Regions from separate parts of the Paenibacillus sp. FSL R7-0331 genome, predicted to be linked through region 1. Evidence: predicted binding sites of a transcription regulator. Region 1 holds the regulator's gene; each other region holds the start of a gene.

Evidence for each region. Region 1 encodes LexA, which represses DNA repair genes until DNA is damaged. Its sites were predicted from a motif close to CGAACATATGTTCG; they were not measured.
Region 2: a site for LexA is predicted at 5,935-5,948, ahead of R70331_RS22295 (ImmA/IrrE family metallo-endopeptidase). Genes of this name have one in related genera too.
Region 3: a site for LexA is predicted at 6,046-6,059, ahead of R70331_RS11020 (YhjD family protein). Genes of this name have one in related genera too.
Region 4: a site for LexA is predicted at 5,832-5,845, ahead of R70331_RS22270 (YolD-like family protein). Genes of this name have one in related genera too.

What each region holds. Positions count from the first base shown of each region.
Region 1 covers NZ_CP009284.1:3,937,371-3,945,277, reverse strand. The annotation lists gene R70331_RS16645 (DUF8580 domain-containing lipoprotein) at 11-679, shown strand; gene R70331_RS16640 (hypothetical protein) at 925-1,122, shown strand; gene R70331_RS16635 (DNA polymerase IV) at 1,115-2,374, shown strand; gene R70331_RS16630 (YhjD family protein) at 2,371-2,856, shown strand; gene R70331_RS16625 (hypothetical protein) at 3,140-3,436, shown strand; gene R70331_RS16620 (sporulation protein Cse60) at 3,772-3,963, shown strand; gene R70331_RS16615 (hypothetical protein) at 4,232-4,453, shown strand; gene R70331_RS16610 (hypothetical protein) at 4,530-4,748, shown strand; gene R70331_RS16605 (L,D-transpeptidase) at 4,828-5,166, opposite strand; gene lexA (transcriptional repressor LexA) at 5,333-5,959, opposite strand; gene R70331_RS16595 (LysM peptidoglycan-binding domain-containing protein) at 6,190-6,600, shown strand; gene R70331_RS16590 (DUF896 domain-containing protein) at 6,709-6,912, shown strand; gene R70331_RS16585 (hypothetical protein) at 6,961-7,488, shown strand; gene R70331_RS16580 (HAD family hydrolase) at 7,529-7,907, shown strand, end outside.
Region 2 covers NZ_CP009284.1:5,175,206-5,183,112, reverse strand. The annotation lists gene R70331_RS22325 (MerR family transcriptional regulator) at 1-626, shown strand, start outside; gene R70331_RS22320 (GNAT family N-acetyltransferase) at 623-1,285, shown strand; gene R70331_RS22315 (alpha/beta hydrolase family protein) at 1,282-2,295, shown strand; gene R70331_RS22310 (hypothetical protein) at 2,418-2,825, shown strand; gene R70331_RS22305 (YitT family protein) at 2,975-3,811, shown strand; gene R70331_RS32355 (hypothetical protein) at 3,907-4,041, shown strand; gene R70331_RS22300 (2-phosphosulfolactate phosphatase) at 4,227-5,036, shown strand; gene R70331_RS31665 (hypothetical protein) at 5,170-5,328, opposite strand; gene R70331_RS22295 (ImmA/IrrE family metallo-endopeptidase) at 5,375-5,917, opposite strand; gene R70331_RS31225 (YjfB family protein) at 6,038-6,214, opposite strand; gene R70331_RS31660 (hypothetical protein) at 6,434-6,592, shown strand; gene R70331_RS22290 (NucA/NucB deoxyribonuclease domain-containing protein) at 6,656-7,093, opposite strand; gene R70331_RS22285 (cytidine deaminase) at 7,213-7,629, shown strand; gene R70331_RS22280 (glycosyl hydrolase) at 7,798-7,907, shown strand, end outside.
Region 3 covers NZ_CP009284.1:2,692,031-2,699,937, forward strand. The annotation lists gene R70331_RS10985 (AAA family ATPase) at 1-1,668, shown strand, start outside; gene R70331_RS10990 (hypothetical protein) at 1,777-2,118, opposite strand; gene R70331_RS11000 (YkvI family membrane protein) at 2,860-4,011, opposite strand; gene R70331_RS11005 (xanthine phosphoribosyltransferase) at 4,191-4,763, shown strand; gene R70331_RS11010 (hypothetical protein) at 4,869-5,186, shown strand; gene R70331_RS11015 (hypothetical protein) at 5,274-5,492, shown strand; gene R70331_RS11020 (YhjD family protein) at 5,566-6,021, opposite strand; tRNA gene R70331_RS11025 (tRNA-Leu) at 6,200-6,283, shown strand; gene R70331_RS11030 (ROK family protein) at 6,469-7,494, shown strand; gene R70331_RS11035 (MFS transporter) at 7,609-7,907, shown strand, end outside.
Region 4 covers NZ_CP009284.1:5,167,039-5,174,945, forward strand. The annotation lists gene R70331_RS22240 (LacI family DNA-binding transcriptional regulator) at 1-483, opposite strand, end outside; gene R70331_RS31650 (hypothetical protein) at 668-820, shown strand; gene R70331_RS31655 (hypothetical protein) at 854-1,309, shown strand; gene R70331_RS22250 (class III lanthionine synthetase LanKC N-terminal domain-containing protein) at 1,481-2,785, shown strand; tRNA gene R70331_RS22255 (tRNA-Leu) at 3,052-3,137, opposite strand; gene R70331_RS32180 (WGxxGxxG family protein) at 3,597-4,130, opposite strand; gene R70331_RS22265 (M15 family metallopeptidase) at 4,208-4,888, opposite strand; gene R70331_RS31925 (hypothetical protein) at 5,254-5,415, shown strand; gene R70331_RS22270 (YolD-like family protein) at 5,455-5,784, opposite strand; gene R70331_RS22275 (hypothetical protein) at 6,012-6,653, opposite strand; gene R70331_RS22280 (glycosyl hydrolase) at 6,814-7,907, opposite strand, start outside.

The DNA.
Region 1 (7,907 bases):
GAGGTATAACATGAAAAAATCGATGCTAGCTACAGCAGCAAGTGTTCTTCTCTTGTCAGCCTCAATTCTGGGCGCATGCAGTAATAATGAGGCGGTGAATGAGGCGGAGCCTACAGCATCCGCTCCAGCTGCAACGCCTGTCAGCGAAGCTACAGCCAGTCCTGAGCCGTCTGCTACACCTGCAGCAGCGTCTGCCAGTCCGGAGGCGAGCGCACCTGCGTCAGCCGAGCGGCCGCAGACGCAGAGCTTTGGTGAGCAGGAGGGCGGTGTTCCCGGACAGGACGGGACGCTTGAGCAGGGTGACGGCTACTCGCTGTATATATTTGACGGCTATACCTTTGATGCGCAGACCGGGCGTCTGTCGCTGACTGCGGACTCCAGCTATTATGCGGAGATTGAGCCGCTGCCGGCCGGCTATGATCTTGCTGCCCTGAAGCAGCAGGGACAAACCGAGCTTGCCGGCGCTAAAGACTACAGCGGGGAACTGTTCGAGCATCCCCTGCGCTTTGCGGAGCTGTACCTCCAGGTAAGCAACGAAAAGGGTGTGGAGGATTATATGGTGTGGAAGAATGAGGCCGGAGATGCCTACCTGCTGCGGATACACAATCCGGGGGGAGATTCGGCAGAGCAGTTTAGTCCTTGGACGACAGTATCCCTGTCTACTATTGAGGCGGAGTAATCCGCTCCCCGATGCTTGCGAAAGAAGTAGCAGACGGCATTCCGTGCAGAGTTCTGAAGCCCCTGAAGCGGCAGCCGCTGCAGAATGAAATCCGTAAGAATGAGCCTGTGTAAGCGGGCAAGTTCTTACGGATTTTTTTAATATACATAATAATGACAGTGGAGGAATATACTCATGATTGATTAGAGAACACATGTTTGGTTATAATACAAACAAATGTTCTTATTTGTTGGGGGCGATCGGTCATGAGAATGGCTATGGGTCAAATCATTGAAATTGTATATCTGGACAAATCCGGCAAGATCACTCAGCGGAAGATCGAAGTACTCGCCATCCGTGACGGGCGCATCCGGGCAACCTGTTTAACGGCGGGGGCGCCGCGGGTATTTCTGCTCTCGAATATTCTGGCGTGGCACCCGGTACGGGGGCGGAAATATGCCTAAGGATCGGGTTATTGTACTGTCGGACTGCCAGTCCTTTTACGCAAGCGTGGAGAAGGCAGCTCATCCTGAATATAAAGATCTGCCGGTGGCAGTGGGTGATCCGGCGCGGATGAACGGGATTGTGCTGGCTGCCTGTCCGCTTGCCAAAGCCCAAGGGGTTACTACCGCCTCGCGTGTAGGCGAAGCGATGACCAAATGTCCCGGACTCGTCGTGATCCGGCCGCGGATGCGGACGTATATCACGGTGTCCCTGCTGATCTCACAGATCTACGAGAGGTATACAGATATGGTCGAGCCGTTCAGCATTGATGAGCAGTTTCTGGATGTGACGGGCTCGCTGAATTTTTTCGGCGGGGAATTGCAAAAGGTCATTTCTGCTATACAGCAGCATGTGATGTTATCCACCGGCGTATGGACCCGGATGGGTGTCGGGCCGACCAAAATCCTGGCCAAAATGGCCAACAATCTGGCCAAGAAGCAGACGGGCGGTGTTTTCCGGCTCGGATACGACAATCTGGATGAAGCGCTCTGGCCGCTTCCTGTCCATGACATGTTTATGGTGGGCGGACGGATGACCAAAAACTTTTTCCGGATGGGTATAACCACGATCGGCGACATTGCCCGGATGGAGCTGGGGGAGTTCAAGCGGAGAATGCGGATGACCATGGGCAAACAGAGTGATATCCAGGCGGAATATTACTGGCAGACAGCCCGCGGCATCGATCCCAGTCCTGTCGTTACGGGAATCCGGCACCAGATCAAATCTGTGGGCCATGGCAAGGCGCTGCGCTGGAATCTGTATACGAGGCTGAGTGACATTGAGGTGGTGCTGCTGGAGCTTGTGATCGAGGTGTGCCAGCGGGCGCGGCGGTACCGTTATATGGGCTCGGTGGTTTCGATTGCGGTGTCCGAGACGGACGGCAACACTTCCCATTCCTACAGCCGGCAGATGACCCTTCCCGAGCCCTCATTTCTGACACATGAGGTGGCAGCGGCGGCCTACCGTTTGTTTGTGGATCACTGGACCGGGATGCCGCTGAGCCGGCTGGCTATATCCGTCTCTCAGCTGACCGATGACAGCGTAATGCAGCTGACCTTATTCGATGACCGGATCCGCACCTACAACAAAGAGCGGGCCATTGACCAGATCAAAACCAGATACGGCAGCCGGGCGCTCATTCGTGCCTCCTCCTTGCTTGAATCCGGGGTTGCTTTGGAGCGTGCCGAACAGATTGGGGGTCATTATAAATGAGCAAGCTAGACGGAAACGAGAGATGGAAGACCAAAATGCTGATGAGCGAGCATGTGGACCAGTATGAGCAGCAGGAAAAGGGAGAGAAGGGGAATAACAGCAGGACGATGCTCACAAATGACGAACGCACGATGGTCCGTGATCTGATTCTGCTGCCTTACATAGATACGATGGTAAGCAAGAGCATCGAGGAGATCGAACGGTCGGGCAACATGCTTACCAAGATGTACTTAATGGGCGGCCGCTTTATCCAAAACCGGGTGATGCAGGACACCTACAGGCTGCAAAAAGAGCTCAGACAGCGCAACATCAGGGTGCTCGCCGATGAGCAGGAGGACTTTCTGATGTATTATAAAATCTTTTTCCGCGGCTACCAGGAGCGGTTCGGGCTTACGCGCGACATTATGCGGACAGAGATCAGCCTGAGGCTTACGCGCTACACGGCTGAGCTTGGAGCGGTGCTTAAGGAGCAGTTGAAATAAAGCATTCTGTCAGCGGCCCGGCGGCAGCTTATCCCCTTAATTTGAAAGAAATTAGCAGATAAGGTATACATTAAGCCGGAGATAGGTTATGGTTAAACTAACTTATTCGTGTGATTCTTATCCAAGGGACCTTTCACTGCGCGAGCGACAGAAAGGTCCTTCTTGCATATTTTAGGTTGGAAGGGAGTGTTAAATGCAATATGACAACACAATAATAGATCGTTACCGGGTGATTGAAGATAGGGTTATCAGATTTATTACGGATCATTCAGGTGTTGAGTATATGAAAGATTCAGAGCAGATTGTGGAGGGCGGAGTCTTTGCCTGGGCAAAATTAAGGTCCGTAGACAGAGAAATACAGACGCAGCTGAGGCTTGATTATGTCAAGGTCTTGGAACTCGCAAGACAACGGATGGAGCGGGCCGGGAGTGAGCATCTGATGGATTTTGACCGGAGCAGTGAAGCCGTACTCCATTATATCAGGCAAGATTCCATACTGTGGATTCCGTCACTTGAAGCGGCCGCGGAGGCAGCCAGGACTGAACTTGCGCTACAGAAATTTCTTCTTACTCAAACTTAAATATATAAGGTTTAGAGTAACCTGCCAGGATAATGATTCTGGCGGGTTTTTGCTGTTATTGGCGTTGAAGCTGAAACCGGATTACCGGAGGGATGAGACAGAACAGGCCATTGTATAATTGTGTAAAAAGTATTTGACCATTCTTACACCGGGTGTTAAGCTAGGCAGACAGTAAGACATTTCGCAGCTCTCTGCGGAATGTCTTACTGTTCATTTAGGGCTATTTTACATTAAATGTTAGTGGAGGGGTGATGCGCCATGTGCATTTCGCTGCTATCTAATTCATGTGTACCAATACAATAGCAAGTATGAGAACAACGAAAAAGGAGAATACCATGATACAGGTAAAAGAGTTTGTGGACGGGGATAATTTTTATGCGGAGAACAAAGCGAATGAATTCCTCAAAGGCTTGGCGGAAGAGCAGGTAGTGAATATCTGCTACGGCTCGGTCGTTAAATCTTCACGTGACGGGGCTGAGCATCAGCGCAGTACAATATTGGTGGTATATAAGACAGATGAAAAATAATTTTTGGGACCGGCTGTTTACCTGGCTGTCCTTTGCTTCGACGTTAATGATTGTGGTTCTGGTGGTTTTTTACACCTGGGGCTAGGAAATAAAGAGTAGAAAAAGCATGATCAGCAGGCTTTCGCTAACAGAGAGCTTGCGGTGATGCTTTTTCTTCTGCAAGCTAAGGAAATTATCACATACATACATTACCAATTGTGTTATATTTAAAAAGTATTTGTTTATGCTGGCCGTAAGGTAGATGAATCTGTCTGCAAGGAGGAAGCGGATGAACACGACTTATAAGGTACTGGTATGTGATGCGGATTTATTTGCTGCAGCGCTTGCTGAGGCGGATATATATGTATTGCAGGTGCAGGAGGGGAAGCCGCCGGTCTTTGCGGATTGTGCCGGTCCGCTGCAAAGATGGACACCCGAATACATAGAGCTGGGCGGTATGACCTACAGGCGTAAGGATTTTGAGTTCCGTGTGCGTATACCCGAAAAATAACAGCTGCCAATTCACACAGGCAGGAAGAGCCACTGCAGCATCTCTTATACTATAAAACAGTAAAAGAGGTGTTAATATGGCAGAAAGAGAACGCTTAAGAATCCGCAGAGCAATCCGTGTCCTGCTGGCGCAGCGGTCTATCCTTCTGGAGCGGCTTGAAGAAATTAACGAGAATCTGCGCAGATTGCCTAATCCCAGCCGGGCCAGACGTGAATTGCTGGCAGCAAGGGTGTCGATCCGGGAAGCCCTGCGCTTGAACCGAATCGCCATCAGACTTTTGCGCAGCGTGCTGTAGAACATCGCGAATATAGAAGAATAAGGGGCATCCCGCAAGCCGTAATATGGCTGCTCGGGATGCCCCTTGCTGTGTGCAATTACTGCCTGATAGTGACCCTTGTTCCGATGGAAACAAGGCGGGATAGGGCGAGTACGTCTTCGTTATACATCCGGATACAGCCGTGTGAGACCATATGGCCGATCGAGGCAGGGTCATTCGTGCCATGGATACCGTAATGGGGTTTGGACAATCCCATCCAAAAAGCACCGAACGGCCCGCCGGGATTAGGCTGCTTGTTAATAATGGTATACTCGCCTTCAGGTGAAGCAGTCAGCATCGTGCCAATCCCTACAGGGAAACCCCGCGTCACAATATCATTATCCAGGAGATACAGCATACGCTGCGACAGATCAACAATAATCCGGTAATTGGGCATAGTTATCAGCACTCCTTCTCATACCAGAATATGTGCGGAGTACGGATGCGGTTACCAGTGACGGATGGGGGCAGGAGTATCGGGGGCGGACAAGCTGTTAATCCAAATGATTAGGCAGGAAAAAGGCTGCTCCGCAATTATGCGGAGCAGCCTCAAGTGGAAAGAATTAGTGAATATCGCGGAAAAGTCCGATGACTCTGCCTAAAATGGTAACGCGGTTCAAGCGGAGCGGTTCATAAGCCGGATTCTCCGGCTGCAGGCGGATATGGTCACGTTCTTTATAGAAGGTCTTAACAGTAGCTTCATCTTCTTCAGTCATCGCTACAACGATATCCCCGTTGTCTGCCGTCTGCTGCTGGCGGACAATAACGTAGTCGCCGTCCATAATTCCGGCTTCCACCATGCTGTCTCCTAATACGGAGAGCATAAACACCTTGTTGTCACCGACATAATGGGTAGGCAGCGGGAAATAATCTTCAATATTCTCGGTAGCGGTAATCGGCACCCCGGCGGTGACTTTACCTACAACAGGAATGCGGGTAACCGTCTGTACGAACTGATGTACATTCTCTGAATCTTCCTGTCCAAGCAGCTCTATTGCGCGAGGCTTAGTAGGGTCACGGCGGATCAGGCCCTTCTTCTCGAGACGGTCCAGATGACCATGTACGGTTGAGCTGGAGGCAAGGCCCACGGCTTCCCCGATTTCACGGACGGACGGAGGATAACCCTTGCTGCGGACTTCGTTACGTATGAATTCCAGGATCGCCAGCTGACGACTCGAAATCTTTGACATTGGAATCAACCCCATATAGTATGTTTGGGAAAATTATAACATAGAACTTCCGTTCGTACAAACATAAGTTCTAACTATTTTTTAATAGCATTTGGATGCAACTGGCAGGGAGGCATAATAGATCCAAAGTAAAAAGGGGAACAATTGTTCGAAAAAATCTATTGATCAAAACACATGTTCGTGTTATAGTAATCTCAAATTTAAGAACAAGTGTTTGGAGGTCGATGAAATTGTTAAAATACAGTACTTACCGCAGCATCTATGATGAGACACATGAGGTTCAGACTGCCGATGCCTCTGTTTTAGAATATGTAACCCGCTTGAAGAATACATCAGCATCCCTATACGGGTCGCTGATGAGCCTGTTCAACGGAGGCCAACTGTTGAAGCTTGCCCTGATTCTGATGCTGGTGATTTCCGGCTTTACTGTGGTAGGCAATGTGTTTGCAGGTTCAGTATCCCCGATAACTCCGGCTGAACGTGTAGTCGTAGAACGCGGAGATTCACTGTGGAGCATTGCGCTTGAACATAAACCGTCGGAGATGAGGACGGTTGTATATATAGAAGGAATTAAGAAGGCAAGCGGGCTTTCGGGGAGCTCAATACGGGCCGGAGATGTGCTTACGCTGCCTGCATACTAATGGTTAGAGAGATTATAGTTACGACAGGAAGAGCTTTCAGGGAGGAGACCTTGACAAGCTCTTTTTCTCATGGCAAAGTTAGAATGAATTTAAAGGGAGGGGAACGCATTGAATATTGACGAATTGGTCGCACGCATCAATGAACTGGCACGCAAGCAGAAGAGCAGCGGCCTGAGTGAAGAGGAACTGGCCGAACGCGCCGAGCTCCGCGAGATTTATCTTGGCAACATCCGCAAGAACTTCCGTGCACAGCTGGATACGATTGAGATCGTGGACAACGATGATCAGGGCAACAAAGGGCTTACACATTAGTCCTGTGTCTTTGTCATAGATATTTTAGGATGACTAGGGGGAACTCACATGGCCCGTTCTTGGGAAAGAATGGTTCAACGCAACTCAAAGCAAGTTAATATGCAACGAAAGAAGCAAGGCAAGGAAACGATTTATGCTTCAAAATCATCGACAGCTGCAGGAAGCAGCGATATTTTCAAAGGACGCAACATTGTATTTCCTATCGTTCTGCTGCTGCTAGGTGTTATGTTCTGGGTAGTGGGTTCCATTGACGAAGCGAGAGGCCAGGGGATATTGGCTAACTGGCTGGGCGTTGTCCTCTACTTCTTACTGGCAGCCCTGATCTTCTTCCGCCGTCCTTATCTGAAGGTTGAGCGGGCCAGAGTTTCCACTATAAAATTTAATCGTGAGCGCTGGCTGCAGGCGGCAGAGATTGAGAAGATTATTCTGTCCCGCAGCATGGTTTCCCTCAAATATAAAGGCAAGCGCAAGCAGTGGGTGTTCTCCAGATTCCTGAACCGTTATGATACAGCGGCTATGGGAGCACGGCTGGAGCAGTTCGCCAAAGCGAATAATATCGAAGTAGTGCACGAATAGAAAGATAAGATAGACCAGCATGGGGAGAGGGAGCGATATAATGCCGATTACCGCCGTATTGTTTGATCTTGACGATACACTGCTCTGGGATGAGCGGAGTGTTGAGGAAGCCTTCCGTGCCGCCTGCGAAGCAGCGGGCGAGACAGTGGACCCTCAGGAGCTGGAGGCTGCGGTCCGTAGGGAGGCCAGAGGCCTCTATGAATCGTATGAGACGTTTCCGTTCACGAAGATGATCGGGATTAATCCGTTCGAAGCGCTATGGGCAAACTTTACTGCCGGAGAGCAACAGGAATTCCGCCAGCTGGAGCAGCTTGCCCCGGGATACCGCAAGGAATCCTGGCGCCGCGGCCTGGCATCCCTCGGTATACATGATGAGGCGCTGGCTGAACGGCTGGCGGCCAAGTTCGGTGAGGAGCGCC
Region 2 (7,907 bases), 1.2 Mb from region 1:
GGAAGCTGTGGATGCCAGTTCAATCTATAAAAGAATGCATGACGGAGGATAACCCTGAACAGGTGGAACAGCGGATTACGCATTCGCAGACGGAGATCAGCAGGGAAATCGTACGGCTACAGCAGCTGCAGCAGTTTATCGGCAAGGTGCTGCAGGAGCACCGGGAGTTTCAAAAGGAGCATCAGGCCTATAGTGTAAAACGGCGTGAAGCGCTGGCTTTGCAAAAGTGGTTCGAGCTCGATGCCGAAGCAGTGCTTAGTGCGGGAATGCTGGCTGAACAGAAAGGGCGGATGGAGGATCTGTTTGAAGCCGATGTCCACTATATCTATGACGGAACGGGTGTGGTTACCCTGTATACTGCCGGGAAGCTACTGGAGAACAGCGATCGCATCCTTCCGGCCGGAAAGTATCTGTCTTATTCGCTGCAGGCTGCCGGTGAGGCTGAGCTTGAGCTGCATATCAGGCAGTTCTGCCGGCACGCTGAGCGGGAATTTCAAGCAGAGACATGCCCGTTAATCGTCGTTGAAAAATCATACCTCTCCCTCTTCGGCCGGGATAAGCTTCATTATGAGCTGTTGCTGTGCGTAGACCCTGCCGTTTCTGAGGGAGGCACAGCGGAAGCATGACAAGCCTGCCGATTATGATTGAACCCATGCAGCCCGAGTACAACCGCGATGTCAGCTTTATGCTGGCACACGGGTTTCAGGGGAAATTTAATGCGCTGACGAAGCTGGATGCGGGTTCACTGGCTGTGTTTTTTGAGCAGCTGATGAAGCTGTTTCCGGACGGGCCGTTAACGAAGCGAATGGTGGCACTTCAGGGAGATCAGGTCATAGGTACACTTTCTCTAAAATGGCACAAAAGCCATGACCCGTCTGCGGCGGCAGCCGCCCAATCCACGCATTCTGCTCCTTATACCAAGTTGCCCCAATGGAAGGAGCTGAAGCAGCTTGGAACCAAGAGTACACTGCGTCTCCTGACCGCACTCTATTTCCTGAACCACGAGCCGTCGCCGGGAGAATGCTACATAGCTGATCTTGCTGTTCATCCGGAGCATCAGGGAAAGGGGACTGGCGGAATACTGCTGCGCCGGGCACAGCAATATATGCAGGATCAGCCGCTGCTGCATTATCTGGGGCTGCATGTCTCCGGCAGCAACGAGCAGGCCAGACGCCTGTATGAACGGCTCGCATTCAGTGTGTGCTCGGAGGAGCACAGCCTGGTGCGCAGCCTTCTTTTCCGGGAAACGAAATGGACGTATATGATATGCAGGGGGCTCATATGAAAAAGAAAATTATAGCTGCAATAATTGTCGTTAGTCTTATTCTGCTTGGCGCAGCTCTATATATTGTGCGTCAGAATACATTCGATATGGTGGAACAGCCTGTTGAAATTACGACTCCGCAGGGACAATTGACCGGTACGCTGGTGCTGCCCAAGCATTCCTCCGGCAAATCTGGCCTGGTGCTGTTCATTCACGGTGACGGGCCGATAAATGCCTCTCATGATGACGGATATAAGCCGTTATGGGAACGGATGGCCTCATTGGGTTATGCTTCACTCTCTCTGGACAAAAGAGGAATCGGGGGCTCAGAGGGAAACTGGCTGAATCAGAGCATCGGTGACCGGGTAGAGGAAGCCCGCCATGTCCTGGCCTGGGCCAGAGAGCAGCCTTCCATAGACAGCAGCAGGATTGGGGTTTGGGGAGCCAGCCAGGCCGGCTGGGTTATACCAGAGCTGGCAGCCGCAGAACCGCTGGCATTCAGCATTCTCGTCTCACCGGCGATCAACTGGCTAAGGCAGGGAGCTTTTAATACAGAACAGCAAATGTTGAAGGACGGCTATACTCAAGAGGAGATTAGCGGGCAGGCGGCTTACGAGCAGCGGGTCAATGAGCTTTTGCAGCAAGGGGCACCGTATGAAGACTATGTGCAGCTTGATGGACCGGAGGATAGAATGTCTGAAGCGCGCTGGTCTTTTGTCAGCCAGAACTTTCGGGCAGATGCTGAGAACGACCTGCAAAGCTTCCAATCTCCGGTGCTTCTGCTGTTAGGGGAAGAGGATCTGAATGTAGATGTAAAAGAGACAGAGGATATTTACCGCAGGCAGATCAGCCCGGCCTCATTGCTCACCGTTAGGGTATTTCCGGACACCGAGCACTCGATGCTGAGGACAGCAACGGCAGATTCCAGCCTGAGGGCACTGGCGATCAGCCTGTTCGCACCGCGGAGAATCACAGTCGAAGGTTATATGGAGCAGATAGAAGTATTCCTGAAGCATACCGTGGGCCGTTAAAAGGGATGCTTGTCTCTCTTCCGCTATAAATAGGAGAATACCACTGTTCATCCGTACAAGCTGATCAGTCATTCCCCGCATATCCTGAAAGTAGAATAGATGAGAGGATGTGTGAGGTTATTATGGCAACAATTATTGATGTAGGAAGCAGTACAGCCTCAACAGGCAGCCAGACGATATCGATTCCGATTCTTGCACCGGGAGCCAATCTGATCCTGGCAGAGTTCGGGCTGTCAACGGTTACCGGCGGATCGGTTCTGTTAAACGCCAGCATCGGGTTCCAGACTACTTTGGGTATACCGAGTGTCGTATTCACCCTGTACCGGGACGGCCAGCCTATTTATAATGTGGGAGCAAGCGGACTTGCTCTGCTGGCAATTCAGCCTATAGCGATGTCATTTCTGGACAGAAGCGTACCGGCAGGTTATCATGCGTACTCTTTAGGGGTGGCTAACAACAGTTTGAACATTCTGCTGAATGCGGCTAGTGTGACTGGGCCGGTAACGTATTCGGGTGTATCCATAGGCTAATAATACACAGCCCGTGTATTTACATTCCGGCAGATGCTTGTTATGATCAGAGGTATCAAAAGAGCTTACCCAAAGCGATTAAAGGATGCATGACTCCTTTAGTCGCTTTTTTGTTTGTGGGCTTTGTAATGTAACTGGAGGCGTATGTTATGAAAAAAAGAGTGTATGAGCTGTTCATGCTGCTTGTTGGGGCGTTTTTGTTTGCGCTCGCAGTCAACGTATTTATTATCCCTAATGATTTTGGCGAGGGAGGGGTGACCGGAGTATCGATCATTCTTTTTTATCTGCTGCAATGGTCACCTGCTCTTGTGGGCTTCACACTCAATGGAATCCTGCTAATTATCGGCTACAAGCTGCTGGATAAGAAAACGATTATTTATACCGTCATTACTGTAGCTTTTAATTCGCTGTTCCTGTATCTGACCGAGAGCTGGAGTATTAATTCCAGTGAGCCGGTAATTAATGCTATCTTTGCCGGTCTGCTCGCCGGCGGCGGGATCGGATTAATCATCCGGGTTGGCGGTACAACTGCAGGAACGACGATTCTGGCCCGGCTGGCCAATAAGTACTGGGACTGGAATATCAGCTACGCGCTGCTGTTCTTTGATCTGATTGTTGCCGGACTGTCTGTTTTTGTTATCGGAATCGAGAAGGTGATGTTCACTTTCGTCATCCTCTTTATCGGAACGAAGGCGATGGAGTTCATTATTGAAGGGGTGAATCCCAAAAAAGCAGTTACCATCATTTCGGCAGAGCATGAGCGTATTGCAGCCAAGGTTACTGAGCTAATGGACCGCGGCGTAACGGTGCTGCGGGGTTACGGTTACTACACCGGCGAGGACAAAAATGTACTGTATATTGCCATCAGCAAACAGGAAGTATCCATGCTCAAAAAAATTGTGCGCGCTGAAGACAAAAATGCCTTTGTTACGATCCATGATGTGCGCGATGTGTTCGGTGAAGGCTTTATTGATATTTCCAAATAAAAAATCCGGGCCAAAAGACATTGCCGTTTCACCCAGTCAGCAGCAGGCAAATCACATATGCTATGGTGTACTCAATCATGAAGGAGGAATTGGAAATGGGTTGTTATGGTGAAAATGTAGGTCCAGTTGGCGGAGCGAACTGCGGATACGGCAGTCCTTTTACTTCTACTGCTGCAATTCTGGTATTGTTCATTCTGCTGGTTATCATCACTAAGGCTTTCTGGGTATAGTTGTACGGATAGAATGTGGCCCTGCCGACGGCAGGGCTTTTTTTGTGGCAGATTGACGGGACAAACAGGAGATTTACCACAAAATTAAAGAATTATTAGGATTAGCGGTTCGGCGGCAGCCTTCTATGGGTAACTCCCTCTTTGTAGGTCTGAGATGAATCCGGACAAGAGAGGAGGGCGACCCTGTGTTTTTTGACCAAGCGCCCTATGACATTAAACTGGACTGGGGCCAAAGAGGGGCGAGGGCTGCAGCGGAGCGCGGAGACATCATTATTATCGTTGATGTACTGAGCTTCTCGTCCACTGTTGTAACGGCAGTCCAGCACAAGGCTAACATTTATCCGTATCCGCCGCCGGCCAATGAACAGGCAAAAGCCTACGCTAAGGAGCTGGGTGCAGAGATAATCCGCGGACGGGCGGAAGCTGTAAGAACAGGGGGCCATTCGTTGTCTCCGCTGACCTTCAGCTCTGCTGATTATGAACGCGACTTTGTCCTGTGCTCCATGAACGGTGCGGCCTGCACATGGATTGCAGCACAGGCGCCTGCGCTGCTGGTCGGCTGTCTGCTGAATGCATCAGCTGTCGCCGAAACGGCCAACCGGCTTAGGCTTGAGCTGAGGGCGGCGATTACGGTAGTTCCCTGCGGTGAGAAATGGCCTGATGTGATCGGTTCCGAGAATAATCTTCGTCCCGGCATTGAGGATTACCTGGGCGCAGGACTCATCCTCTCTAAGCTGACAGGTAGTAAATCTGCGGAGGCGGAGGTCTGCATCGGTGCTCTGCGGTCTTCGGGGCAGCGAATCCGGGAGCTGATCTGGGAGTGTACCAGCGCCCGCGAGCTGCGCGGCCGCGGATTCGAAGCAGATGTAACCTATTGCTGTCAGGTGGATATCAGCTATGCTGTTCCGGTAATGCAGCATAACCGGTTCATTAATATACTGCCTGGCTTAACAGCAGAATTAAACGGACAAGCTGCGGCTCCAAAAAAAAATTAAAATTTCAGCCGGACTTCAGCAGAATTTCATAATGCATTAAGCTAAGGCAGGTATAGTAATGACATACCCCCCTTATTCATAGATTTGGACCCTGCCGGACGCCGGCGGGGTCATTTTTTGTTCAACAAAGTATTCATACCTCAGGCTCCTGCAGCAGAATCGAAAAGGTTTCGGTCTCGTGGTCCACTTCAATGGCCGCGATGCCGACGAAATCGGGAATTTCAGGATGCACCGCATCTACGCTGTATTCCGGATGAGATAGTAATAAGCGGATAACTTGAATAGCTTCCATATCGCTCCCCCTCTAAGGACTTATGAGGGTATTGTCCCCGCGGAAGTTAACGAATATGTCTCTGGATGAATTTTCTCTCTTCGCTCCGCTCCATCACAGCCATCAGCTGACCCTGGAAGATCCGCCTCTGAATCTGATCGATTCGCTGCACGGCCAGCTCCTCAGGTACCTGGAACGTAGAGGCGATATGATATACGGCATCTTCCCGCAGTTCAGGCAAGGGTCTGGCGGAGATCATGGAGTAGGGCATAGCAGCGTAGAGAATAAAGCGTTCGGATTCGTCCTGCTGCGCCTGAGTGAAATGTCCGGGCATTAGAATACGGCTGTCGGCATGGCGGAGCAGATGGCAGAGCTCATGAAGAAATTCAAGGCGCTGCAGCTCGGGCGGCAGCCGGTTGTCCAGGAACATGGTATACATGCCCGCTGAGGCCTCTACGCTTTTGCTGCGCACATCCAGATAATGAATCCAGATATTGAGGCGTTCGGCTATGTAAGCAATGGAAATATCGGACGGGCGTTTTACCTGCAGACGCTGATATAAATCCTCGGTCCAGCTCTCAAGAGCAGTCATCTGGTAATAGGATTGCATATTATCACCTCTAGATAAGATCGTATGTTCGTATTTATGAGTAAAAGAAAAGCCCGAAGGGCTGAGGAGAACCGGCATCATACCAGAACTTGTGTTCTTATGTATCTAAGAATAAAACAATTAAACCTGAATATCAAGTGTTTTTCCAAGATTCGGATGCGGGCTCTGCTGAAGCATCTGGGCGATATTCTGCGCCTGAATTTCAGCGGCATTCTTGGCAATGCTCATAACCTGCAGGCCTACAGCCTGCTTAAGTGATGCCTGGCCCATCACAACAGATAATGCGGCTATGTCCACTATGCACCTCCTGAGGGATTTCGATAGCTGATAATGTATCCGGATATGATCTGCCGCTTCATTCCAGGTTTATCTGCATTCCTACAATATATCGACACCATGGAGCCGTATTATTAATCTGCAGGGGAACACATATGTTTGCCGATTGGCCCAAACTGCCGGGATAGCTGCCACATATTCTGTGCTGTGAGTATCAATTATTCAGAGGAGGAATTACAAATGGGTGCAGATTACGGTTGCGGATGCGGAAACAATGTTGGAGGAGTGAATCAGGGTCCTCCGGTTATGCCGGTTGTAAGCCCGTGGATGACATCGACCAATGCGATTCTGGTTCTGTTCATTCTGCTGGTTATTATTACAAAAGCCTGTCTATTCTAACATTGCTTCATTAAACAGCAGCTCCTCCGGTATAAGCCCCGGCGGAGCTGCTGCCTCTTCTGCTTATTTGAACATGAACTCCACCCGTGTTCCGTCGGCGTAGCCTTCGAGCTGGTTGCCTACCCAGCTGCCGGCGCCGCGGTTATCACCGGGTGTTATGTACTCAATGTCGGCCCCGGCACCGCCCTCGGCACACATCGCCATCGGCCACTCATCACGGTCATAGCCTTTTTTGGTCGGGACCCCTTTGAGGGATTCCTTACGGTTCTCTTCCGCATCCTCCCGGCTGATCGTGCAGATGGCGGACTCGCCGTTTCTGATTGCCTCCTGGATATGTCCGGCCGTTTCAGGATAGCGGTCTGAAGGAAAGACAAGCTGTACTACCTCACCGCTGCCGGCTGGCGTTGTGGTGACAGACGGGCTGGTCTCTTCGAACAAGTAGGCTGCCAGGGCAAGCAGGATGATGATGATAAGACTGGGGAATAATTTCTTTTTTTTCACAAGCTCCTCCTGATTATGTTGTATTCTTGATGCTTCGGCCTAATCAGTATAGCTTATAATTAGCAGATTTTAGTATACTAGATAAAGAAAAAGTCCGGAATGATCAGGAGGAACAGCAGATGAAATCTGAAATTTCGATTGAAGACGAGACACTGGTTGCTGCTGCACAGGAGATTATCAAAAAGCGCTACGAGTGGGAACGGCATCATGTAAGTGCGGCACTGCGCACAAGGACCGGGGAGATTTTTACAGCGGTTCATCTGGAAGCCAGCCTGTCCAGGGTGACGGTATGTGCGGAGGCGATGGTCATCGGAAAAGCCATTTCGGAAGGCTACAAGGAATTTGACACCATTGTTGCAGTAAGACACCCGGACCCGGACAGTGAGGACAATGAGATTAGGGTAGTATCGCCCTGCGGGATGTGCCGGGAGCTGATTGCTGATTATGCCAAGGATTGCAAGGTCATTATCCCTGAGAATGAGGGTCTGGCCAAAACGGATATACTGGATCTGCTGCCTATGCGTTATGTTAGATAACCGGGATAATGAATTCAGATTGCTATACATAAGCTCACAAGAGTACAGCTGGCCATGTTGAGAAGATTTTATTTAAAATTTAAATAATATATTTGGTATCCCGCCATCCGCCGCTTCCCCGTACCAGTTGTCCCCATACAATGGTACAAAAAAGGGATGGTGGAACAAATGGAACAGCGTATACTCCGGGATATGCTCGATTGGGCATCGCGGCTGGTTAACGATGCTGCCTGGCAGACCGGCTTCCGCGCCCTGCTGAGGACTCCTGCGGACGATAA
Region 3 (7,907 bases), 1.2 Mb from region 1:
GGCCGGCCGGGGCGCAGCACGGCCGCGGGTTTGGATGCCGGCGCGCTGGAAGCCGGCATGCGGGAGCTGCGCCGCCTGATGGAGGCGTGGAACGCCTGGCGGCAGCGCGTGGACCGGCTGTCCGGCGAACGCGAAGCGTGCCGGACGGAGGCAGAGGCGCTCGCCGGGCAGGAGCGCGCGCTGGCGGAGGAGCTGGAACGTGCTGAAGCGGAGTTTGCAGCATTGGACGGCCGGTATACAGAGTGGCTGCGGCAGCACCGCCTGCCGGAAGGGCTCTCCCCGGAGAGCCTGCCGGACATCTTTGCGCTGGCGGAGCAGGGAAATGAACTGCTCCGCCAGCGCGGCAAGCTGGTTCAGCGGCTTGGGGAGCTGGAAGCAGAGTGCCGGGCCTTTGAGGACGAGGTTCTTTTGCTGCGGCTTCAGACCCTGGGGACTGCGGAGAGCGCTCCGGCGTCTGACGCCGCGGCTGATTCCGCAGATGCATCTGGTGTAAGCAACAGCTTGAACGCTTCGACTCATCCGCAAGACGCCGCAGGCAATGCTTTGGCTGCGGCAGATCCTGTGTCTCCAGCCGATTCCGCTGCTGTTCATGGTAATGGTAGCCCGGTCTCTCGCTCTCCTGGCTATATACCAGACGGAGCAGGCAGCTATTCAGAGTCAGCGATTCCGTCAATCCCTGTGTTCAGCCTGCTGAGCTGGCTGGAGAACCGGAAACGGGAGTGGGAGCTGCTGCGCATTGAGCTGCTGCGCAGAGAGGGCTTGTCTGCCCGTAAGGCCGAGATCCAGGAGGAGCTCACAGAGCAGCTTGAGCAGCTGGAAGGACTGCAGCAGCTCAGCACTACTCTGCTGAGTGAAGGCGGGGCTGCTGACGGTGAAGACTTTCTGCGGCGCGCAGCGGCAGTGCAGCAGCGGTCCGGGCTTACTAGAGCTGTCCGCCAATGGGAGCTGGCGATGTTCAGCGGCTGGGAAGGCGGCCGGGCGGATCAATTACAGCAGCTGCTGGAGCAGCATGATGCTGCTGCACTCGCAGAAGAACGCTCTGCCGCAGAAGCAGCTGCAGCAGAGCTGGAGGAAGAGCGGAATACACTTCTGGAACAAAGAGGCAAGCTGCTGCAGGAGCAGGAGTATCTGAAGGAACGCTGCATGGAGGATAACGTAAACCAGCAGCTGGAAGAGCAGCGGTCGTCACTGCGGAATCTGGCCGGCCAGTATGCCGTTAACGTAATTGCCGCTGAATTAATCGGACGGACCAGACGCATTTATGAGCAGGAAAAACAGCCGCAGGTGCTGCAGCTGGCCTCTGTCTATTTTGCAAAGCTTAGCGGCGGGGAATACCGGAGAATCGTCATGACGCTGGGGCATAAGGAGCTGAAGGCTGAGCATGCGAGCTTCGGGCTTCTGGACAGCTCCCTGCTCAGCAGGGGGACACAGGAGCAGTTGTACCTTGCGATACGGCTGGCTTTGGCCGAAACAATGTCCGGGAAATCGGCTCTTCCGCTGATGCTGGACGATTTGTTCGTAAATTTCGATGAACACCGTCTGCATGCCGCGTTATCTCTGGCAGGAGAGCTGTCCTTAACCCGTCAGATTGTGATGATGACCTGCCACCGCCATGTTGCGGAGGCAGCAGCACGGATTATTCCTGCAGCAGCGGTTATCCCTGTATAAACGGAAAGGCAGCGTAACGTTCCCCACAAGGATTGAAGAGGATGATTCCCGGAACCTGGGTGCTGTTCATCTCCTTGACTCCGGAGCGGTCAGCGCTGCCTTTTTGCTTTATGTTGTTTTTGCCAGGATTTTGTCCGCGACCAAAGGGAAAAATCCCTCTAACGAGCCTAAAAGTAGCAATTCAGCCACGAACAAAGGGAAAAATCCCTCTGACGAGCCCAAAAGTAGCAATTCAGCCGCGAGCAAAGGGAAAAATCCCTCTAACGAGCCCAAAAGTAGCAATTCAGCCGCGAGCAAAGGGAAACATCCCTCTAACAAGCCCAAAAGTAGCAACTCAGCCCCGAACAAAGGGAAAAATCCCTCTAACGAGCCCAAAAGTAGCAATTCAGCCGCGAGCAAAGGGAAAAATCCCATTAACGAGCCTAAAAGTAGCAATTCAGCCGTTAGCAAAGGGAAAAATCCCTTTAACGAGCCAAAAGTAGCAATTCAGTCGCGAGCAAAGGGAAAAATCCCATTAACAAGCCCAAAAGTAGCAATTCAGCCGCGAGCAAAGGGAAAAATCCCTTTAACGAGCCCAAAAGTAACAACTCAGCCGCGAACAAAGGGAAAAATCCCTCTCACGAGTCCAAAAGTATCAACTCAGCCGCGAGCAAAGGGAAAAATCCCATTAACGAGCCCAAAAGTAGCAATTCAGCCCCCAACAAAGGGAAAAATCCCTCTAACGAGCCCAAAAGTAGCAATCCAGCCGCGAGCAAAGGGAAAAATCCCTCTAACGAGCCCAAAAGTAGCAATTCAGCCGCGAGCAAAGGGAAAAATCCCATTAACGAGCCCAAAAGTAGCAATTCAGCCGCGAGCAAAGGGAAAAATCCCTCTAACGAGCCCAAAAGTAGCAATCCAGCCGCGAGCAAAGGGAAAAATCCCTCTAACGAGCTCAAAAGTAGCAACTCAGCCGCGAGCAAAGGGAAAAAACCCTCTAACGAGCTCAAAAGTAGCAACTCAGCCGCGAGCAAAGGGAAAAATCCCTTTATTGATACCGATACGAGCCGCCAGCTTTGTATGTCCTAACTCCTATCTCCTGAATCTCCTAGCACCGGTCCAAGCCCTAGCACCCATGCCCTTAGCCGCTCACTTCCGCTCCCGGCTAACCAGCATCACCGCCCACATCCGCTCCCGGCTAACCCGCTTCAGCGCTCACTTCCGCCCCCGGATAACCGGTTTAACCGCTACAATTGTAATGCCCTTTTTCTTATCCCTTTCTTTCGCATCCGTTCCCATCCCGTCAGGACCGGAAGATCCCGGCGGGCGCGGCGGCGGTGACAGCGGTGCACGCAGCAGCATGCTGACCCAGACCAGAGCCAGAGCGCCGAAGATCGGGTAGAATAATCCAAGCAGCGAGCTGAAGCCGAACTGGCTGAACAGATAGCAGAACAGCATCAGCAGAGGGGTGACAAGCGCTGGAGCGACCGGAAGGCGCTGCTGGAGCTGGACGCTGACGCCATAAATATTGGCGACGAAGGTGCTGAATATTTCCAGGAAGATCAGCAGCAAGTAGATCAGCTGTACGATTGAGCCGAGCCGGAAGGCGATGCTGCCCATCGGCACTTCGTATTGCAGAATGCCCGGCATCTGTGAGCTCATGGCAAAATGAGCGGCAAGCAGCATGAAGCCGATGCCGATACCGCCGAGTATTCCGCCGCGCACCAGCGCTTGTTCATCCTCCGTATGGCGGGCGAGGGGAACCAGCACGGCCTGGGCCATTCCAAGATTAAAGGCGGTATACAGCAGCGGTGACATCCAGGCGCTGAAGGTGCTGTGATCTGTGTGCAGGAAGAGGAACCGTTCGGCTCCCGGCAGCCCGAATGTATTAAAAATAATGATAAGCGACAGAGTAAGCATCAGCGGCACAACGAGGCTGTTAAGCTGCATAATGCCTGAAATCCCGCGCTTCAGCAGAATGAATGAGCCAATCAGTGTAATCAGCAGCCCCGCCTGATAGGGAAAGCCAAGATGCTCCTGAAAAATAGCCCCGGCGCCGGCAAGCATAATGCTGTTGACCCCGATCAGAATGACCATGGTGAACAGGCTGATACGGCTGCCCGTTTTTTCTCCAAACAGATGACGGTTAAAGTCCTCATAGGAATCTGCGCCGGTCCGGCGGGCGATCACCATCATCTTGGTTCCTAGCCAAATGAACAGTACCGTCGACAGCATGATGGTCAGCAGCGCCCAATGGCCGTACCGGGTAAAAAAACGGAGAATCTCCTGGCCTGTAGCGAACCCGGCGCCGACAATCGTCCCGATATAGGTGAAAGCAATCTGCAGCGTACGGACATGCGATTTCATAGCTTCACTCCTTATGTGCTGTGATTATAAAAATGGGCTGTGCCCGCCGGATTGCCTTGTGCAGTCCATATAGTACAGGTTATGATGATAGCCAGAGGGACATGACTTCCGTGCTGGTGAAATGAACGGCTGTGCATGTGGAATGTCTGGAATTATTAAGGTAATGGAGGTACTAAGTCATGGAAGTATTGAAACAGCGGATTTTAGAGGAAGGGGTCGTCCTATCAGATCAGGTGCTGAAGCTGGATGCCCTGCTCAACCACCAGGTTGATCCGATCCTGACGATGGAAATGGGACGGGAGTTTGCCGGGAGGTTTGCGGATGCAGGCATTACGCGGGTGGTTACCGTAGAATCCTCGGGTATTGCCGTGGCGTTTGCCACCGCTCTGGAGATGAAGGTGCCGCTTGTATTTGCCCGCCGCAAAAAAACGCTTTTGGCTGATCCTGATGCCCTGTGTGAGCGGGTTCCGTCTTTTACAAAAGGAATTGTCACTGACATTATGCTGTCACGGCAATATATTTCATCAGCAGACAAGGTGCTTTTTATTGATGATATTATCGCTAACGGTGATGCTGCGCGCGGACTGATCAAAATCATCCAGCGCTCCGGGGCTGAGCTTGCCGGAATGGGCGTGGTTGTCGAGAAATGCTTCCAGGCAGGGGCGCGTACAATCAGAGATCAGGGAATTCTGCTGGAATCACTCGTCCGTATAACCTCACTGGAGGACGGCAAGGTTCATTTCGCCGATTAAACCGGTGACAATTATAGGAACATAGCCTATTTTTAAAACATCTTCTTTTCACCCTATAAGTTTTCCTTTATAATAAGGTTTAGACATAGGAGAGGAGGCGTCACAATGGGGAAAGAACCGGTGACAGAGCAATTTTTTATTGATAAACTAACCGAGGCCAAGGATCATTTCGAGCGTGCGCTGGATTGTAAACACACAGAGTTCGACGATCTGTATCCCTATATGATTGAACATCCTCAATTTTTCTGGTACAAACGTTATGTTGCATGGTCGGAACTTTTGACGATCACTAGCCTGTGCGAAGAGCTGGAATTCAACTGGAAACAGAATTTCACAGAGAATCAGGTTGAGTATCTGGAGCAACGTGTGATGTCCGCTAAAGTTCTTGACTTCTGGTTTGAGAAGAATGAAGCGCTGATATAGGATCTTTGTTAAGGATGAAAGACCCAAATGGATTCTCATTTGGGTCTTTTTTTGAATAGGACAATCTAGTGGAAAGGAGGGATGACCATGATCAGCGATGAACAGCTGGATGCCTACCGCATATCCGGTGAGAAGGTGCGCGTTATCCGTGACGCTATTGAGAGTAATGATGTTAGAGGCATCATTCTGGCCTGGGATGATACACAGGTGATGGTTCGCCGTCCTAATAAGCATGTTGTTAAGCTAGACCGTAATTATGTATTTCAGCCATACTCGGAGCCGCGCAAAGGTCTGGAGGATTTGTAGGTAAAATAGCAAAAAGAGCAAAGCCCCCGTCCTTATCATGACGGGGGCTTTGCTGCAGTTAATCTAACGGAATTCAGATGGACATAGCCATCTGCTCGACGCTTTCGGTCTTCGGCAGCACTGCAAGCTCGGGATTAAGCCCCAGATATGCACGCATGCGCTGCATCATCTCATTGCGGAAGCCCGGCCACTGGATATTGATGTTACCGGTATAACCCCGGCATGCGTAAGAAGCTTCGACACCACGCTGATCCTGGCGGATCGTGGTGATCTTAAGATTGTGGGAGGACAGCTCGCGTGTTACCTCCTGGAGCATCAGTGAAGTCTTCTTCGTTGCGCTTGTCACCAGCTCCATATAGAGCTGAGGGGTCTTGAATAATCCGCTCCTGCCGATTACACGGCAATCGCGTTCAAATACTTTATGAATAAACGTCAGCAGCAGATAGCTTCTCACAAGGGACAGTTCGTCTTTGGTTATATCTTCAGGAATAATGGGTGTGTTCAGAGTAGTTCTGGTAGTGGTCGCCATATAAATCACCTCATTTATAGTATGCGAACTTCTGTTCTTATTATACCTTGAATTTATAATGAAAAGCAATAATTATCCAAAAAATAATGAAAAGAAATGAAATAATAAAAAAGGTTGACTCTGATATTTGTACATGATATGATCTATCTTGTGGTCGCGAAAGTGACACTCATAATTTGCGGTCATGGCGGAATTGGCAGACGCGCTGGCTTCAGGTGCCAGTGGTAGCAATATCGTGGAGGTTCGAGTCCTCTTGACCGCATCCTATTGAAGAAGACCCGTAATCGCTTAGGCGATACGGGTTTTCTTTTTGCTATGGACAGATGGTCACTGAATGTCAGTTTTATGTGGAAACCTGTAATGAACACTTGACATAAGCCTTTAAAGCCACTATATTTGCACTTATTAAAAGAGTTATAATAACTTGCCGTTATGAAAGGAGCCGTTATGACCGTATCCCATAATACACATCAGGTCAAAAGGATAAATGTAGAGCTGGTGAAAAATACATTGAAGGCCGCGGGGACCGGAACGAAGGCATCGATTGCCGGTATGACACAGCTGAGTGTGGCTACTTGCGGCAGTATTTTGAATGAGCTGGTCCGCAGCGGGGAGGTGCTGGAGCTTGAACTGGAGGAGTCGAGCGGCGGGCGTCCTGCCAGACAATACATGTTCAATGCTGATTATGCCTGCGTGCTCTGCCTTATGGTGAGAACTGAAGGCGGACGGCATTCCGTATCGTACATAGTGGTTAATCTGACAGGAGACAGGCTGGATGAAGGGACCCGTGACTTTACCCGGATTGATACGGATACAGTGGATCTGCTAATCGGAGAGCTGACCCAAAAATACAGCAATATAAAGGCAGCCGGCATCGGCATACCGGGAGTCGCACACCGCGGGGTAATCGGCATCTGTGATGTGGCTGAGCTGGCTGGAGTCCCTTTGGGTGAGCAGCTCAGCGAGAAGTACGATATGGATATCATTGTTGAGAATGACATGAATGCTACCGTGTACGGTTTTTATCAGCTGCATAATCCGGAGGAGGACCAGCCGTTTGCCGTAGTCACCTTTCCCAGGAATCATTTTCCGGGAGCAGGCTTTATCGTAAACGGGCGGATGGTGGCGGGGATAACCAATTTTGCCGGAGAAATCTCGTACCTTCCTTCTGCATACACTCGGGAGGAGCAGCTTCAGCGGCTGCATAAGCAGGAGACCTTTATCCCCATGGCGGCCCAAATGCTGGCTTCGGTCATCACGATACTCAATCCGGTCTCGGTAGCCGTTACCGGCGAGCTGACAGACCCCTCTATGACGGAGGAGCTGCTTAACGGGTGCCTGGAGCATATTCCGCAGGAGCATATGCCTGCGCTGCTGATCAAAAATAACACACAGGAAGAATACATGACCGGCATAACTGCCCTTACGCTGGAGAGTCTGACGTACAGGCTGCAGCTGGTTGAACGCAAATAATAACGGGCATCAAGCCCGGTCTGAGTATTTATTTTGTCCATAATCAACATTCACATCTTTCAGGAGGCCTTCACGTTGAAACAGCGTACAACCCGATTTAATAAAACCTATGCGATGCAGCTTGTTACAATCTTTTTGGGCTTTATCATCTTCGGGATATCGGAGAATATTAAAGGACCGGCTATTCCGCGGATTCAATTAGATTTTCATTTGAACGAGGAGCAATTGGGAAGCCTGCTGTCCCTCAACGCTCTGGGTTATCTTATTGCGTGTTCGTTCACCGCTATATTGGTCCGTAAATTTGGAATTAAAGCGACTAGCATCATTTCATTTGCCTCCATGCTGCTGTCCGGTATTTTTATCTTTGTCTCGCATGCTTATCCGGCTTTTGCCGCCTCTTACTTCCTGATGTA
Region 4 (7,907 bases), 1.2 Mb from region 1:
CAGACGGCCTCCCTCATAATTATCCGAAGTGACGCAGGTGATCTTCTTATTAAAATGCCGGTCAATGCTTACAATCGGAATGTCATTGCTCACATTATTCTCGATATCGTTGTAAGTTATGCCAACAATTCCAGCCACCTTGTTCTGCCGCAGCATATCGAGATAATACAGCTCCTTTTCCGGTTTGCCGCCGCTGTTGCACAGCATCAGCTTATAGCCTTCCCGGTCCAGCTCATCCTCAATGTAATACGCCAGCTCAGAAAAGAAGGGATTCCAGATACTTGGCAGCAATAAGGCGACCATCTTGGATTTCTGCATTTTAAAATTCCGGGCCACTTCATTCGGGAAATAATTCAGTTCCTGAATGGCTTCTTCTACCTTTTGGCGTGTCTTGGGTTTGACGGCGCCAGAGTTGTTAATGACTCTGGACACGGTACCTACAGCAACGCCGGCTAAGTTGGCTACATCTTTAATGCTTGTCATTTAACACCTCCGACCTCTTCTGAAAATTATAATAGCACCAAAGTGGAAACGTTTCAATAGTTAATTTGGAAACGTTTCATAAAAGAATACGGAAAGAACCAAGATATTATTTAGAGAGAAAAATTGAGAACATCTACTCCTATCATTGACAATAGTTTGCAGCACACCACAGGGGAAGTTTATTATGGCCAATACAACCATCATCATTATTGCCTATCAAAAAGACAGAACTGGCAAATCTACTACAACCTGCAATTGGTTTGCGCTTTATCCAATAAAAATAAAAAATAATGTTGAATTAACTTTCGAACATGTATTTTTTTGTAATTTAAGATGAATTATATAAACATTAAAAGGAGGAGACTTACATATGGAATTAAAAGAAATAATTAGCAAGTGCTTAACCGATAAAGAATTTGGCGAGAGTTTATTAAGACAATTGGAATTTCTTGAATCTTTAGCAACTAATGCTACTGAATTAGCGAACCTACAACCAAAGTCCCCTGGTGGGACTTATACAGTTCCTGCTCTTGCTGGTTTCGCCGGTAATTATGCAGTTCCTGCTCCTGCTGGTTTCGCCGGTGCTTATACTTATACAGTTCCTGTTCCTGCTGGTTTCGCCGGTAATTATGCAGTTCTTGCTCCTGCTGGTTTTGCAGGTGCTTATACAGTTCCTGCTCCTGCTGGTTTTGCAGGTGCTTATACAGTTCCTGCTCCTGCTGCTGCTGCTGGTTTCGCTGGTGCTTATACAGTTCCTGCTCCTGCTGCTGGTTTCGCTGGTGCTTATACAGGTTTAATTCCCACCTTGTCAACCCCTTGTCCTTGAGTAAAAAGTTTAATTTCGCCACCACTGCTCTAATAAGAGCTAGTGATAAGGGGAATCTATTCCCCTTATCTCATTCAAAATAAAATCATGGAGGATACTATGAAGAACAATTCGTTGCCAGTAAGGCTTCTACACCAATGGGAATATGATTGCATGAAATTCTTGCCTATTATGCATCCAAATTCTATTTGGAGGAGTAATCGTTATATGAACTCTGATGATCCAGAACAAGGATGGAAAGTTCATATCTCTTCGACTATAATTAACGCTTCGCAAGTACTTAAGTGTGTTGCTCCTTTCTTATCAAAGTTAGAAGTGCTCTATAAAGCTCCTATTTCATTATATGAATTAGGCAAAATTAATAGCGGACTTTATTATGGATTTAGTCAAATTGGAAAATTCATAACAGTTTATCCACGATCTAATGAAGAGGCTTTATATATTACTGAAATGTTACATAATATGACTACTAACTTAAATGCACCAATAATCCCTTTTGACTTAAGATTTAAAGAAAATAGTTGCGTTTATTATAGATATGGCGCCTTTAAATTAATTAATATGAACTACAGAGGGACAGTTACTCCAGCTGTTCGTGATCTATTTGGCAACCTAGTTCCTGATCTTCGATCATCAGGTTCTGCTGCTCCAAGTTGGCTTAACAATCCCTTTTCAAATATAAGTCATGCAAATACTACTCAATCATCGGGAGAAGATATGCCTCTTGGAAAAACCATTTTTGCTTATGAGGCTATCACTCAAAGAGGTAAAGGAGGGGTTTATTCTTCAATTGATCTCAGTGTTAAACCTACTAGACGTTGTATTCTAAAAGAAGGTAGAAGTAATGGTGAGACGAACTGGGATTCCTCAGATGGATATTCTAGATTAAAACATGAAGAAATGATCATAAAGTGTTTAAATGAAAATGGAATAGATGTACCAAAAATATTCTCATCTTTTATCTACCAGAATAATTATTATGTTGTAATGGAATACATCGAGGGTGAAAATTTAAACTCATTAATAAATAAAGGGATTTCTTTCAAGAACGCTTTAAACTATGGATTACAGCTAACATCAATAATCGATAAAATTCATAGCTGTGGATGGGTCTGGAGAGATTGTAAGCCAATGAATCTAATTATAGATTATAATGATTTATTAAGGCCTTTAGATTTTGAAGGCGCATGTAATATAGATAATCCTGATGAAACACCTTGGGGATCACCAGGTTTTGCACCCCCAGAATGGAGGGAATACCCTTTAAACAAATCAAGACTTCCAGAAGACCTATATGCACTTGGTGTAACCTTACACCAAATATTCAGCAAATGTTTACAACAAGAAGACATCTCAGTTCAATTAACCACACCAATCTTAGAAATGATTATTACGCTTCTTCATCTAGATCCAAACAAAAGACCCCAAGCAAAGCAAGTTTATGAGATCCTGGCAAAAGTATATAGAAATATTTAAAACATTGTTCTATATCACTCCATCACCAAGTCAATTTTAAAATAAAGCAAGTCCAGATTATCTCCATACTTCAAGTTAATCCCGGTAATCTCCATATCTTTATTCCCTTATAAATTAATCTTTCACTTTATTTCTATGCATTCAAAATTAGTTTACAATACACTTTCATTACCTTATATGCTCCCAAAAAATCCGACTTTCTGTTTGTCAAATTTTCATGCAAAAAAAGAGAGCTCATCCTTTAAGATGAGCTCTCTTTTTTGTAGTGCCGAGGACGGGGGTCGAACCCGTACGAAGGTCACCCTTCGCAGGATTTTAAGTCCTGTGCGTCTGCCTGTTCCGCCACCCCGGCATATAATGTGCGTTGTAACGCGACAAGAAATATCATATCACGTATCTATTGGATACGCAATCAAAATCACAAATATTTTTTAGTTACATAAGACAAGACTATATGCCAGTCCAAATAGGCTGAGCTTGTCCTAGAGCGTAACATTTTCCACTATACAGATTCAGTGATGTCGTAACTCTAAACGAACAGCACACTAAAGAGCAAAGTTACTTTTAATCCCCGCATCTGCACAATACGAGCTAATTCAAAGGCAGTTGGAATGGAGTCCCCATCGGGAGTTGGAAGCGAAAATCAAAGGCACCCAACAAACAAAAGTCAGGGGCATCACTACCCCTGACCCACCCTTATACCCGCCCGAAGGGCGGAACACCCCTAACATCCTTAACTCCGTAACACCCGTCGTCCAGCGACATGTCATTCACAAGCACCCCAACTGCCTCAACGGCAGCAGGTTACCTGCTAGTGGCGTTCCCGCTCTCCGCTGCGGCTGCGCATACCCGCCAGACCCAGCAGGCCGAGCAGACCGAGCCAGCCCCAGTTGGAGCCTCTGTCGTTGTCAGTGGCGCTGGTAGTTGTGCTGGTGGCGCGGTATCTGCCGGTTTCGGTGCTGGTGGACAGCGGGGAGACGGAGCTGTTGTCATTGCCCCGGACCGCGTTGTTCACCATGTTACCGCCTTTACGCATAGTGCCGGTGGCGTTGTTCATCATTTTATCACCGCTCTGCTCTACTCTGTTCATCAGCGTATCGCCATTGCGGTTCATCGTGTTGCCGGTCTGGTTCATCATCCGGTTACCCGTTCCATTCAGCATATGAGTGCCTGTGGTACCGTTGGTTTCACGGATACGTTCAGTCTGCATTCCGGTTCTGCCGGTGTCCGGGATGGACGCTCCCATTCCTCCACCGGTGCCAGCAGCGTTGGCTGCATAACCGGATCCCATAAGACTCATGGATAACAATGTACCGCAGGCAAGGCTCGTGACCAGCTTATTCAAGTGATGTGCCCCCTTTGAGGATAATTGTCTTTCGCTGATAATTTCCCCATGAGGCGCATCATCTATACAGGTGGTTCTTATTCCCTGACAAGCTTCACTGTCCTGCTCGCAGCATCATAAGTGACACTTGCACCAAGCGCTTCAGCAACCGCACGCACCGGCGCATAGGTTGTGCCGTTCTCCAGCATACCGCTGGTAATCTGGACACCATTCAGTGTGACCATGACCGCCTGGTGCGCTCCGGGAGCCGTACCGTTAATGACAGCCAGCGCATCCTTTACCTGCTGTACTGTCGGCTGCCGGCCTGCCCGCAGCTGCTCGGTGGTCAGCCCGAAGGTCATCTCCAGATGGGAATAATCCTTGAAGGAGGTCCAGTCCCCGCCCCAGGCAAAACCGAGCTTCTTGGCCTCCTGTGCCACCTGCTGCCAGTCAGCAATTTTATCTTTATTCCCGTCCCGGGAGATGTCCCAGGAGACATTTTTGCCGTCCGGCAGCAGCAGGGCAAAATCAATCGCCAGACCATAGTTGTGATAACTGGTGCCTCCCCTTGCGTTCGTTACGATATTTCCCGGCTTCGTGCGGCCTTGCGCATAGAGAGCATTTTGCTCGGCAATCGTCCGCATGCCCTGGGTGATGACGATCGGGATACCCTTGGCATAGCTGCGCTGGATCAGAGCACTGGCTCCGGCCAATATAACCGGATGAAGATTTCCCAGCCAGCCTGCCGACTTACTCTTCACCTGATCTAATGTCAGCATTTTCCTCACCCCCTGATACAGTAGATGCCTGCTCCATCTGCTTTGCTTGTACGGTTTGCCTAACAAGAGTATGCGTAACGCCCGTAAGCCTCATTAGAAGACAAAAGACCCCGGATACCAGGGCCCTCTCCACTCCTATACTAAACAGCTATGCCAGGCCAGCCATCCCCATACAACAATCAGCAGGATGATGATCCCGCGCACAATCAGTAAATCAATTGCCTCCGAAAAGCCCCGAGACAATCTGTTCTTCCCGCTCCTTGGCCCTAAGCTTCGCTGCATCTACATCAGAACCGGATGCTTTTCTGCAAAATAGGCCACATTAGATAACACGAACTGACTTGAGCGAAAGGTGGTATGTATCCATGGAAATTCACAGTGATCTTTATAAGGTAGCCGCACTAAGCGGCCAAGAGGACGCAGTCGAGATCATCCGGCAGGCCGAGGCAGACCTCGCCCGGATCACAGGCAAGGGCGCAGTCACACTGATTGCGTATGAGAAGACGGAAGAACCGGCAGCTAATTAACCTGCTGCGCTGATCCGGGCCGTATTGTTACGCTGCTGCTTATAGAATGTAGGCATCCTCAATGTCATCCACCTGAATCCATTTCCATTCCTCTGCCCACTGCAGCTTAATTTCACGCGAGTGGGTATGAATGGAGGTGACAAATCCGCTGATCTGTCTAACCTCAGCCGGACCGTGCAGCACCACAGTTACCCGCTTATGATTCCTTAGTGACACAGCCAGCGTCTGCTCAATCTCCTTCAGCTTATGCTGCGCAGCCTGTACGCCTATGCCCGGCATATCACGCTCATCCCTGCGGGGTTCCTGTACCTGATCCTTCAGCATTATCCGGCTGCCTTCCTGCGATCCTTCCTCCAGCTGTTTGCCCATAGCCGCTCCTCCTCAAGTTATAGTCGCACATCAACATCCCAATCACACGAACATATGTTTGTATTCGTATTATATTAGCAGACTCTCCCGTAAGCAAGAAGAAAAAAATAACAGCAGCCGGCTTCAGTCAACCGGACATCAATTGATGTGCAGACAGACCGCAAGCAAAAGGCGCGCACAGCCAGGCTGTACAGCGCCTCAAATAATAACCTTGAGCAAAGCTAATCTCAGTCTGCGGAATTGCCGGATTCGGTTCCGCTATTTACAGGAGTTTTGGCTGCATTCCCGCCAATCTCATCTGCTTCTGTACTGACCACAGTTCCGGGAACGCTCCCCAGCTCTGTCTCAGCCGCGCTGTCTTCTTCCAGCAGCCCTACAGCCACTCTTGCCTGATTTACCTTGGAAATACCGTACAGCATCGCCACATCTGCCTGCTGGTTCATAGCATTGAATTCGTCAGCAGTCACCTCAGGGGAAGCCGCACTCTGCGAAGCCTTCTCTTTAATGGAATAAGCGCTCTGGAAAGCAATCACTGCATCTCTCAGCAATGTCTCGACGTCTTCCGGCAGGCTCTTGGATATCTTCACATCATTAACCCGGCCGGCAATATCGGATGCGGTATCCTGGAACGAATCAAGGGCTTGCTCAAGCTCTTTATCTGTAGCCGCTCCCGTAGAATACGAAGTGAGGGTCGTATTGAAATTCTCAAGCGAGGATCTGCCCATTTCGTCAAACTTCGACATCTCGTTATAGAAGTTCAGTACGGTCTCCTGCACCTCCTCTTCTGAGGCTGGCGCAGAGCTGTTATTGCTGCAGGCGCTGAGGATCATTACCATCATTAGTACAATTGTGTATAAGGTTTTTTTCATCTGTTCAAATCCCTCCACTTAACAGAATAATGGCGGGTTTTGTAAAGCGCAAATGAAATTAATGTAAAAAAAGCTCGAAACACCCATATTTCAAATTTTAAGCGCCTTCATTGCAAAAAAGATCCCCAAAAATTTGGAGATCTCCTGCAAATATCGCCGGCTAAGCCAGCACGTATGCTCCGGGTGGTATAACCTCTCTAGGCCGGCTGTGGCTCTCCCACATCAGGATAGCCTTGGCATCCCCCTGGTTCTCATAATACTCTACCTTCAGCTCATGCAGCTTGCCTTGAATCAGCTGTATACTGCCCTTGCGCTCTGTACCGCTCTGCTTAACCCAGCTGTCGATTACCAGTACCCCGTCAACCCACACCCGTATGCCGTCGTCCGAATAAGTGTAGAAATTATAGGTCTCGCTGAATTCAGCCTTAAGCCTGCCGCTCCAGCGTACCGAGAATAGATCAGCATTAATTAACGGGTCAGGACTGCCCTGTCTCCACGTAAAGTCAATCATGGAATCTGTCCGGACCAGTGCCGGAGCTCCGCTCAGCGCCATATTGTTGAAATATTCACCCTTGATTCCCGGAGGATGCGCCTGCTCCCCTTCGGCGGCCAAGGCTTTATACTCATCCCTTGTAATAACAAAGCTGTCATTCATAAAAGCCTTAATCACCGGCTCCGTGTTCTGCTCATACAGCAGCTTCGCCCAGGTGAGCTGGTAGGACCATTTATTTTGTGATTTGGCCAGTACCGCTGCAGAAGGCAGCTTCGCGTTCTCACCGATGGCGATCAGCTTGCCGCGCCCCAGATCCCATAGCCCGTCATGATGGCTGTCCTTGAAATCACCGTCATAAATATCGAGCGCCAGCACATCGACCCTGCCGGCTCCGGGATAATACCTGGCCGGCTCCTGGCTCCACTGGTTCTGCGCATTCGGACTCCACACCCAGAGCAGGTTATGCAGCCCGTGGTACACGGTGTAGCGATCGAACATGAGGTTCCACAGCTCGGTGAAGCGGCTCTTCTGCCCCCACCAGAACCAGCCTCCGTTCATCTCATGATACGGTCTCCAGAGTACAGGGACACCTGCGTCATTCAGCTTTTTGAGAGAAATAGCCGTCTTGTCGAGATCCGCCAGCAGTGCTGCATACTGTGGTGTTCCTGGTGTAATGTATTTGGCAAAATCAGCCTCGCTGAGATTCATGGAGACGTTCGACCAGGCCGGAGCAGTCCCCGGCAGACTGGCGTGATAGCTCA